DNA from 2 places in the Paenibacillus sp. FSL R10-2796 genome. Region 2 is predicted to be linked to the other one. Evidence: predicted binding sites of a transcription regulator. Region 2 holds the regulator's gene; the other holds the start of a gene.
What was found. The regulator LexA, encoded in region 2, represses DNA repair genes until DNA is damaged. The targets are predictions, from matches to a motif close to CGAACATATGTTCG.
Positions count from the first base shown of each region.

Region 1: the regulator LexA is predicted to act here: its motif matches at 2,687-2,700, upstream of NST58_RS24175 (YolD-like family protein).

Region 1 is NZ_CP150178.1:5,364,626-5,369,787, forward strand. It holds gene NST58_RS24165 (transposase) at 1-917, shown strand, start outside; gene NST58_RS24170 (DUF4238 domain-containing protein) at 1,138-2,169, opposite strand; gene NST58_RS24175 (YolD-like family protein) at 2,343-2,636, opposite strand; gene NST58_RS24180 (hypothetical protein) at 3,820-4,281, opposite strand; gene NST58_RS24185 (AraC family transcriptional regulator) at 4,548-5,162, shown strand, end outside.
Region 2 is NZ_CP150178.1:4,016,214-4,021,375, forward strand. It holds gene NST58_RS18170 (HAD family hydrolase) at 1-350, opposite strand, end outside; gene NST58_RS18175 (hypothetical protein) at 385-906, opposite strand; gene NST58_RS18180 (DUF896 domain-containing protein) at 956-1,165, opposite strand; gene NST58_RS18185 (LysM peptidoglycan-binding domain-containing protein) at 1,275-1,688, opposite strand; gene lexA (transcriptional repressor LexA) at 1,940-2,566, shown strand; gene NST58_RS18195 (L,D-transpeptidase) at 2,746-3,084, shown strand; gene NST58_RS18200 (hypothetical protein) at 3,235-3,615, shown strand; gene NST58_RS18205 (hypothetical protein) at 3,838-4,416, shown strand; gene NST58_RS18210 (methyltransferase domain-containing protein) at 4,417-5,162, opposite strand, start outside.

The sequences.
Region 1 (5,162 bases), 1.3 Mb from region 2:
TCCCTGCCCCTTCGATTTCCACTCTAAGCCGGGTTTTTACCGAGTTGACTCAGAAAAGCCTTGCCCAGCAGTTGTTTGAGGATCTTGTGACTCAGTGCCAAGAAGCTGGAATCATCGACGGCACTCATGTCGCCATCGACAGCGCATCCATTCACGCTTACGAGAAAAAAGAACCCAAGCGAAAAAGCGAGCTCACTGGCAATGCCAACTGGGGTGCAAAGTTTGACACCTTCGGCAATAAAATCAAGTGGTTTGGCTATAAGCTGCATCTGGCCGTCGATGCCAAAAGTGAACTTCCGATGGCACTGAAGGTAACCCCTGCCCATGTGAACGACGGAGACGAAGGGCCTGCACTCACGACGCTGGCTGCTGCAAAATCCAAAGTGAAATTCTTCATGATGGATGCGGGCTACGACCAAATGAAAAACTACGAGGGAGCCCGGAACGTCAAGGCACAAGCCATTATTCCGCTGAATCCACGGAATGAAAAGGAACCGCCAGCAGGAATTACGCGCAAAGGTACGCCCTGTTGTTCGATGGGCTTTCCCATGACGTATTGGGGGCAAGAGAAGACATCTTTGAAATTCCGTTGTCCACATGCGACAGGACATGTGAATTGTCCTTTAGGCATGGCCGCTTGTTCGTCCTCTAATTATGGAATGGTGGTCAAAGTTGACAGCCAAACGGATCTTAGACGTTACGCTCTACCGCATCGAGAAAGCCGAGGCTGGAAGGAGCTTTACAATAAACGGACCAGTGTAGAACGCTGTAATTCTCGAATGAAGACCTATTTAACCGCAGACCAGCTCCATGTCTGGGGGATTCAAAAGGTAACAACCCACCAATATTTAAATGCGATTGTGTTACTTGCTGCTGCACTTGCCATTGCGAAGCAACGAGTCCAAAACGCCGCTTAAAATTTATGATTCTCCGAAATTCTGCCCGTCTGACCATTTATAACCGAAATCACAAAACGGGGCTTTGGAAGTGGTTAGACTACGACCTTAGAATCGAAAATTGAATTATGCAAAATGCTCAAATAGGTATAAGATCATAAAACTCAACGCTTAATTAAAAGATCAGAACCATAAACTTACGCCTATCAATAAAAGTATACTTGATTTCACTTTTCTCAACTCAAAATGAAAATATACTTTCTTCAACTTGCGCACGTGGATGTACTCCGATTTTAAATACTAGATTTTTATCATTAATAGTTCTCCATATTCGTTTGACTTCCACATAATATTCAAAACAGCATAGCTTAAACTTTTTATTACTCCCACAACCACAATAGTCATTTCTGCCCAAATTATTGAAGTCTCTAAAATGCATAGGATCAGTAAAAAGCTCCCAAGCTCTCTTCTCCTTCTCATAAAAGAAGACTTCATTTTTTAGTGTTGATCCACTTACTTTGCCAGAGTTGTGGCCAATATAAATTGCAGAAGGAGATCGCCATTCAAAATAAGGTAGGGCCTCTTGAAGTGTACTCTTTTCTTTCCCAACACATTTTTTATAGGAATTATTTATGATAACTTTGTTAATTTCGAGTACTTGTTCGTCAGTAAGATAATTTATGGATTGAGGTCGAATATATTCTGGTTTATGTCCATGATAGAAAATTGCATAATACTCATTGGAAAGAGGTACTAATATTAGAACCTCAATAAGTCCTAAATGTCTATTACTAATATCAGAGAATCTACTTTTAATTCTTAATGCAGCAGTAGAGATGTACTGATCGCTGATTAAGAAATTCCCAGATTTGCTTCTAATAATAGCAAAATCATAATATTTTCTGATAGTTTCGCTAAGATTGTTTATGTAATTCGTATTCGATAATTTGTTAAGCATCGTTGAAATCCGATTCTCTTTACTTGTAGTCTCATGTTCAAATTCATACAATAACGCACCACTTCGATAGTAATAAATTATTATTGCATTAAGGTAGGAACGGATATACTCTTCAACACTACTTAATTTCCCCTCACCACAATCAACCTGCCTTAGTAAACGTAATACTTCAACAATAGCTGGCCCAAAGTCATCCTCAATTTTTTGAAAAAAGTTTTCTATTGCGTTGGTCGCTAATTGTGAATGCTCATTTGTAAAGCGTTCTGACATAGAATTTCGATAAGGGATTTGGTACGGATCGGCATTTTTTTTCAACCAACACTTCAGAAACTTTACCCTTATCAGCAAAATGTTTAAGAACATTCTGTGGAATATAATGTTGATTTTTCACTATTTCACCCATTTAATCACCTACCATTAATGTCAAATCATCATCTTCAGTTGCTTCAACTACAATTCTATATCAACCCAAAATTACAAACTAAGGCCTAGCCCTTCGATTCAATTACGTTTAAGATATCCTCTATTTTTATCCATTCTGATTGATCTCCAATAGTTCTCAATTCAATTCGTTGTAACTGATAATCTACAGTCATTACGATACCGTGTAGCACTCTATCATAATTAGGATAAAATACTTTTAACCATAATGGACTATGATCTTCAATAGACTTATTTATGGCACTTTTTATCACTAGTAATTGAACCCTAGTAAGTTTAGGTTTTGTACGTAATATAATATTTTCTTTATCCAATAAATCCCCATCTATTTTTCTTTTCATCTATTATCCTCCTGATAATTTGTACAGTAAGTCTAGCAAACACCTATAAAAGAACATTTGTTTGTATTATATATATGCGAACATCTTTTATCAATGATTAACTTAGTATCACTTGCATATATTGCTCAGTGGTGGCGTTATAAATTTATTAAATGATAACTTACATCAGTAGTAGCTAAGTACTCTCGAAATGGCTAAAATGAATTTTGATTACACAAAAACAAAGACTGTAACTCACAACGAGTATACAGTCTTTGTCTTAGCAGCAAGCTCGGCCTGCTGGGTAATTCTACCCCAAGCTTCTTAAGTACCGTACCATTCCATTACATTCATGGCGATCATCTTTTTGACTTTGATTAAGATTAATGGCATTCGCAAACGCTATACATATGACTGGTATTCCTTTCCAACCTTTAGTCTTCCTCCTGCAAGCATTTGTAGTGCACAGAATGAGGAGAAAATAGCAGAAATATTAATAGCATCAGGCTTCTGTTGTTCTACTTGAAAGGTAATTTATAACAAAAAATAGTGAAATATTCCGTTTAAACGGAATATCTCACCTATTGAATTATTGGTTAATATCTATATTTTGGACCGTAAAACATGTACCTACTGCATATTGATTCCTCTATCGAAGCCCTTAGGGGTAACTTGATAATTCACATTAGATTTAACAGTTAACGCTATCAAGATCTCTTATCAGAATAAAAACATCCCCACGATGGAGACTTCTCATTCTCGCAAGGCCAGTTGGCATTGGCAAGCGTTTCCGTTCTAACTTCGCCGCTTCCGGCTATAACAATCCAATCCCCCTCTTGGAGACATTGCCAAGCAGTACATCTCCTGCAGTAAATACATGAGATTTCTCAATATCTTTAATGAGAAGCATCACGGAAGCTCCGCCTTTAGCCACATTGATAGTATCCGGATTTAACTGCTGAATTAAGTCCTTAGTCCTCGAAATTCAGGAGGTCTTTAACCTCCAGCTTATCCAACTTGTTTATGATCCAAGTGATACATAATTATTATATATATTGCTTAATAGATCGATCTTTTGAACTTATATCTGGGATGTTTTGTCATCAAGTGATATAGCATAGCTGGCGGATATCAGAATCGTACTGCAAAGAAACGTCCAGATCAGCAACCCTAGTAAAACCCACATTTTATCTCCTCCTTCACTCTATTGTTTCTCTGTTCCCCACTGATGGTGGCCGAGCAATTGTTGACCAAGTTCAGTAAGAAAAGCCGGGGGATGTTGCCCCTCGAGATATTGCTGCTCCCGCTGTTTGATCAAGGCATGATTGTTCTCTTGAGCCGGAATATACCTTAGGGGGAACCAATCTCTATCCGTATAACTCGTAATCCGCAATCGCCGCTGGTCAATAATAATTAAATCAGCCAGGTTGGCTTCAAGAGCTAAAATTCGATTTCCATCTTGCATGTTAATACTGCTTCCGTCTATATTAACGGACAAGAGTCTAGGATACCCGTCGATTTCGCACTGCAAAACTCCACCCAGATAGCGGGAGTATTCAAGATAACGGCAAATGCCGAATATATCCGTGGCATAGACCGGATGTCCCAGATATACTGATGATGATTCAAGGAACCCGTCAATGGCTGACTCTCCATTTGTCTCCACGCTTCAAAACGCAACACGTAGAAAAACGGAACTGCTTTTCGCATGTGCACGTATCCTTTCTCTTCCCAGGTATGGCGAACCGCGCCGTGGTCAAGTATCAATATGTCACCACATCCATTCGCTTAAAATCTCTTCTTATCCTCATATCAATTTTACAAATGAACCGAACGGGGAACAATAAAGGTTGTTGTTGTCTTTCGGTAAAATATGATATATCTTGTCATTATAATGTCATCCAATCAATAATGTTTGAAAGTAGGTGTCTTATGCGCGAGAGCAACGACTTATTATTAACCCATACTTCTTTCGCCTACAACAGCAAGCTGATTTACGCTGGTAAGTTAAGCGACAACCCGGAGTGGAAATTTGCGCTTCATAAGCATGAAGATTTGCATGAAGTTATTTTTATTGAAGGCGGAATCGGTTCGTTTGTGATTGATGGTAAGGCCTATACTGCAAAAAAAGGGGATGTATTGATTTATAATCGGGGGATTTTGCATGAGGAGCAGTCTGATCCAGACAAACCATTGTTTACCTATTACTGCGGATTTCGCTTCAACTCTCCTATTGCCGAACAACGTGATTGGGTCATTCAACCCGACCGAGAACCAGTCATTCGTTCGAACCATTATTCAAATGAGCTGTCCTTGCTGATGAAGACATTATTTGGCGAGTTTTCGCTGCGAAATAGTGGTTATGAACAGATCTCTCAGCATTTATTAGAAGCTATCCTGCTCCTGCTTGAACGCATGCTTCTTTTGCAGCATCATACTACAAAGGAAGGGAAATCCCCGCTTGCCAATCAAATCAAAGAATATTTAGACACTAATTACAGACGCAAGCTAAGCCTTATGGACCTGGCACAATTTTTTCATATCGAC
Region 2 (5,162 bases):
GTCTCAGCTAGTGCTTCGTCTTCCACCCCTAACGCTGCAAGTCCGCGACGCCAAGACTCTTTACGATATACCGGCGCAAGCTGCTCCAATTGACGGAATTCTGGCTGTTCACCTGCCGTAAAGTTAGCCCAGAGTGCTTCATATGGATTAATTCCGATCATCTTTGTAAATGGGAACGTCTCATAAGATTCATACAAGCTACTTGCTTCCTTACGAACTGCAACTTCTAGTTCTTGTGGATCAATCGTATCCCCGGCGGCTTCACAAGCAGAACGAAATGCTTCTTCGACGCTCCGATCATCCCACAGCAATGTATCATCAAGGTCAAATAGTACAGCAGAAATTGGCATTACAGGTCTCCCTCTCCCTTTAACTGGTCTAGTTCTATTCGTGAACTACTTCAATGTTGTGAGCTTTAGCAAATGCTTCTAATCTTGTACTCATCGCATTAGTATCATAGCGATTCATAAGTTTTGTGAAAATCCATTTCGTACGTTTCCCTTTGTGCTTAATGACTACAGCTCCACGCGAAAGGGTGATTTTCTCAATATCTGCAGCTGGAAGCCCGCGTTCGCGATTGAATTTAATAGTGGACAGTCTTGCTTTTTCCACCTTCAAGTACGGACGACGGAAGAACAATAGCGCTGCCAGCAAATAGTACAGTACTACTCCCAGCCAATTAGCCAGCATGCCATTGCCTTTGGCCTGATCAATAGAACCAACTACCCAAAACATAGTGCCAAGTATCACTAACACTACCGGAAATGCAATGTTGCGACCTTTAAAGACTTCGGCATTCTGGGTAGGAGATTTAGAGGCATAAATCGTATCCTTGCCTTGTTTCTTTCTTTGCTTGTTGATTTGCTGTGTGTTGCGTTGAACCATTCTTTCCCAAGAACGGGCCATGTGCGTTCCCCCTAGTCATCCTGAAATATCTATGAAAAGGAACAGCGAGCTAATGTTTAAGCCCCTTGTTACCTTGTTCATGCTCATCGTTATCTACTACTTCAATAGTATTTAATTGTGCTCGGAAGTTATTGCGGATATTCCCCAGGTAAATTTCACGAAGCTTGGCGCGTTCCGCCACTTCCTCTTGATTAAGGCCTACGCTCTTCTGTTTGCGTGCCAATTCGTTAATTCGCGCGACCAACTCATCAATATTCAATACTTTCCCTCCCCCTATAAATTAATTCTAACTCTGCCATGAGAAAAAGAGCTTGTCAAGGTCTACTCCCTGCAAGCTCTACTGGTCATTCTATTATGTTCTCAGAAAATTAATAAATAGGTAAAGTAAGTATGTCTCCAGCGTTAATTTGACTACTCTTAATCCCACTTGAACGTTTAATTCCTTCTATATAAACAACTGTCTTCATATCAGCAGGTTTATTCTTAAGAGCAATACTCCATAGTGTATCTCCACGTTCAACCACAATCCGCTTCTCTTCCTTCATTATAGTCGTCGATCCTGCAAACACATTTCCCACTACTGTTAGGCCAGAAAATACTAGCACGATAATCAATATTAACTTAATAAAGAAATCTTGACGGAACAACGAAATCATCCCTCCAAGCAAACGTTCCGTTATCTCTTTCACCTTAGCGGAATTACGGGCAACGTCATTATGTCCTAAAGATTCAACCACTGGGGCCTTATCGTAGATGCTGCGGTATGTACTGTATTTTAGCATAATTATCATCCTCCAAACACTTGTTCTTACTTTCGAATCCATAATAACACGAACATGTGTTTTGTTCAATACTATTTCAGAACAATTGTTCTCTTTTTTTCGAGAGACTCAAACGGTTCATTTTATTATCATTCATCTACCATTTTTTAACTCTAGCAGATTAATATTTATAATAGTTAGAACTTATGTTTGTGCGAACGGTAGTTCTATGTTATAATTTTCCCAAACATTACTATATGGGGTTGATTCCAATGTCAAAGATTTCAAGTCGCCAGCTGGCGATCCTGGAATTTATACGAAGCGAAGTCCGCAGCAAGGGTTATCCACCTTCCGTCCGGGAAATTGGAGAAGCTGTTGGCCTTGCTTCCAGCTCCACAGTTCACGGTCATTTGGACCGGCTTGAGAAGAAGGGACTTATTCGTCGAGATCCAACGAAGCCACGTGCAATAGAATTACTAGGCCAAGAGGATTCAGAGAATGTTCACCAATTCGCGCAGACCATCTCACGGATTCCTGTCGTAGGTAAAGTTACCGCCGGGGTACCTATCACTGCTACAGAGAATATCGAAGACTACTTCCCACTTCCTACTCACTATGTAGGTGACAACAAAGTATTTATGCTGTCTGTCATGGGTGATAGTATGGTTGACGCAGGCATTATGAATGGTGACTATGTGATTGTTCGCCAACAACAAACAGCGGACAACGGAGATATCGTTGTAGCCATGACCGAAGAAGATGAAGCAACCGTTAAGACCTTTTACAAGGAACGTGATCATATACGGCTTCAGCCGGAGAATCCAGCTTATGAGCCGCTTCGCCTTAATCGCGTAACTATTCTCGGAAGAGTCATCGGATTGTTTCGAGATATCCACTAAGTATGCACTTCTAACATAAAAGGCTGTTCCGCATATGCGGAACAGCCTTTTTTCTACGTTTTTTTTGCTTTTCCAACCACTTACGAACATTTGTTCCCAATGGCTAAAATGGCCATTTTCTATGAATAACCCTTTAGGCGTTCTGCTCATATCCTAATTAGAAAGGAGTGTTGCGTATAATGCCCAACTACCGAATTATTGTAGATCTGACCCAACGAATGTTATATCTTCTGGACAATGATATTGTGATTAGAGGTTTCCCTGTCGGCATCGGTAAGATGTTAACCCAATCCCCAGTGGGTGAATTCACTATTATTAACAAACAACCCGACCCAGGGGGTCCCTTCGGTGTGTTTTGGATGGGACTGTCTAAACCACACTACGGAATTCATGGAAACAATGACCCTTCCTCCATTGGGAAAGAGGTGTCCCACGGCTGCATCCGGATGTACAACGAGGATGTGTTAGCACTCGCTGCTATTGTCCCTATAGGCACACGAGTAACGATAAGAAATTAAATTCGAATGGAGGCTCGGCAACCCCCAAATCACATTAAAAAATGGGGGTCATTACATAAGTAAGTATTTTTTCATTAGCATACTAGGAGTTTGGTGATTATATGTCGAATATTGTTAACAGGATTGCAAACTGAAAAGGATGTGTTTAGTTTGAATAATTCAAAAATTAGAACCCTCGTCGATTTTAAAGTCGATGCACTGGGTAAGCTGTCCGGTTTACTTTTAAATGATGAACAAGCTAGTGGAAAAAAAGTGAATTTGCTCACCTCTTTTGGCAGCATTCAGGGAATCGTCTCTCCAACCGTCTCCAACAAAGAGGATGTATTTGATTTAAAATCTTTGATGGATGATGTAATTGTAGACGAATACATATCTTATTTGGGAGCAGAACACCCTGATAAAAATTTCAGCTATAACTTTGTTGTCCTCAATGACGTTACTGTAAGACCTTATGCTAGTTATGGGACTCCGATCGAATACAAACAGCTGATTGTTTATACCGATCATATCACTGCCTTCAATTTTCTATAGGTTTTCATAATCATCTTAAAAAGCACCCTTGCAGCAACCCCCAATTTTGCATCATTTGCAGAATCGGAAGGTTTCTCTGGGTGCTTTTTTTGGGTTAATCGTGAAGCCGATCCTATAATTCCACGAATTTCCCTTTTAAAAGATACTAGTGGAGATCATTCAGGCATATCTTTCAATAAGCAACAATTTGAGTCTAATGAGATAACTAGGAGGTGTGATTATATGCTGATTATCCTGATGTACTTATTTGCTATTTTAGGAGTTGTTTTAATTCTAAGTGCCGCCATTATAAAATTGAAAACGCTATCTGCTTCATCTGAAATTTCTAAGCTAGTTAATGCGACCTCATCTTTTAACATCAGCTTCACCAAAACATTCATTCCCCCCAATCAATCTCACTTGATTGCACTTAACGAGCCTAATAAAAAATTGGCAATCGGTACCAAAAATCCGAAGAGTAACAAAAAAGCAGTAGCAAAGCTATACTCTTTTGATAATGTAATGGGATCCGAGATTGTGGTTAACGCACTCACCCTTTCAAAAGTCTCCAAAAGACATCAAAACAGCAAAACTACTGCAACAAGTGCAGATATTAACGTCCTTAAGGAAGCTGATGAAGAAGCTAATGTGATTGAAGAGCTTACGCTTAAAATATATATGAACAGCAAAGAAATGCCTGTGTATTGTATCTCCTTCTTGCCGGGTTTATTGCCTATTCGACAATCCGACAACCAGTACAAGGAAGCTTTCTCCCAAGTACAGCAATTGCATGCACTGTTCAGGTCAATCGTCTCTGAATAATTAAGTTGCTTTTTGCGCAATAAGATGTGTGAAAATAGCAACGTCCTTGTATGGAGATAAACTGCTTAACTTAAGCTCTAGCTCCACCATTTCTACATGCCATTGCTCATCCATTTTTATTTCATTATCCACAATATATCCGTAGATATTATGTATTCCGTATATACTTCTAATCTCATAACCACACTCCGCGAGCCATTCCACTAATTGATCTTTTGTATAGATGGTAATGTCTGTTTGAATAATGCCGCTATATTCCTGCGTGTTTCCAATACTGTCTATAGCCCCCATAGGATCTTTATTCATAACGGCTTTTTTCATCACTTTTGCCACTGGATTATGAGTTATAAGAGAAAGCATTCCGTTTTCATTTTGTTTTTTACTAATGTCCATTAACAATTGTTTTGGATCATCGAGATATTCAAGCACATTATGGCAAAAAATCCAGTCATATCCGTCCGCTAATACATCTGCATCTTGTAGCGTTGCCGATCTAAAGGCTATGTTAAGACCGTCTTTACATGCAGACTCTTGCGCAATGACTATCATCTCTGGAGTCGGATCTATCCCTGTAACTGTATAACCTTTTTTTGCGAATTCACGACTGGTTATCCCAAAACCACAGCCGATATCTAAAATAGATTGAACCTCTTCAGAGCTGCAGTGATTGTCAATTTGCTGCCAAGCGGAATGATAAAACAATCTCCCCCAAGGCATTTTAATGTAGTTTAAATAAGAATCCATTG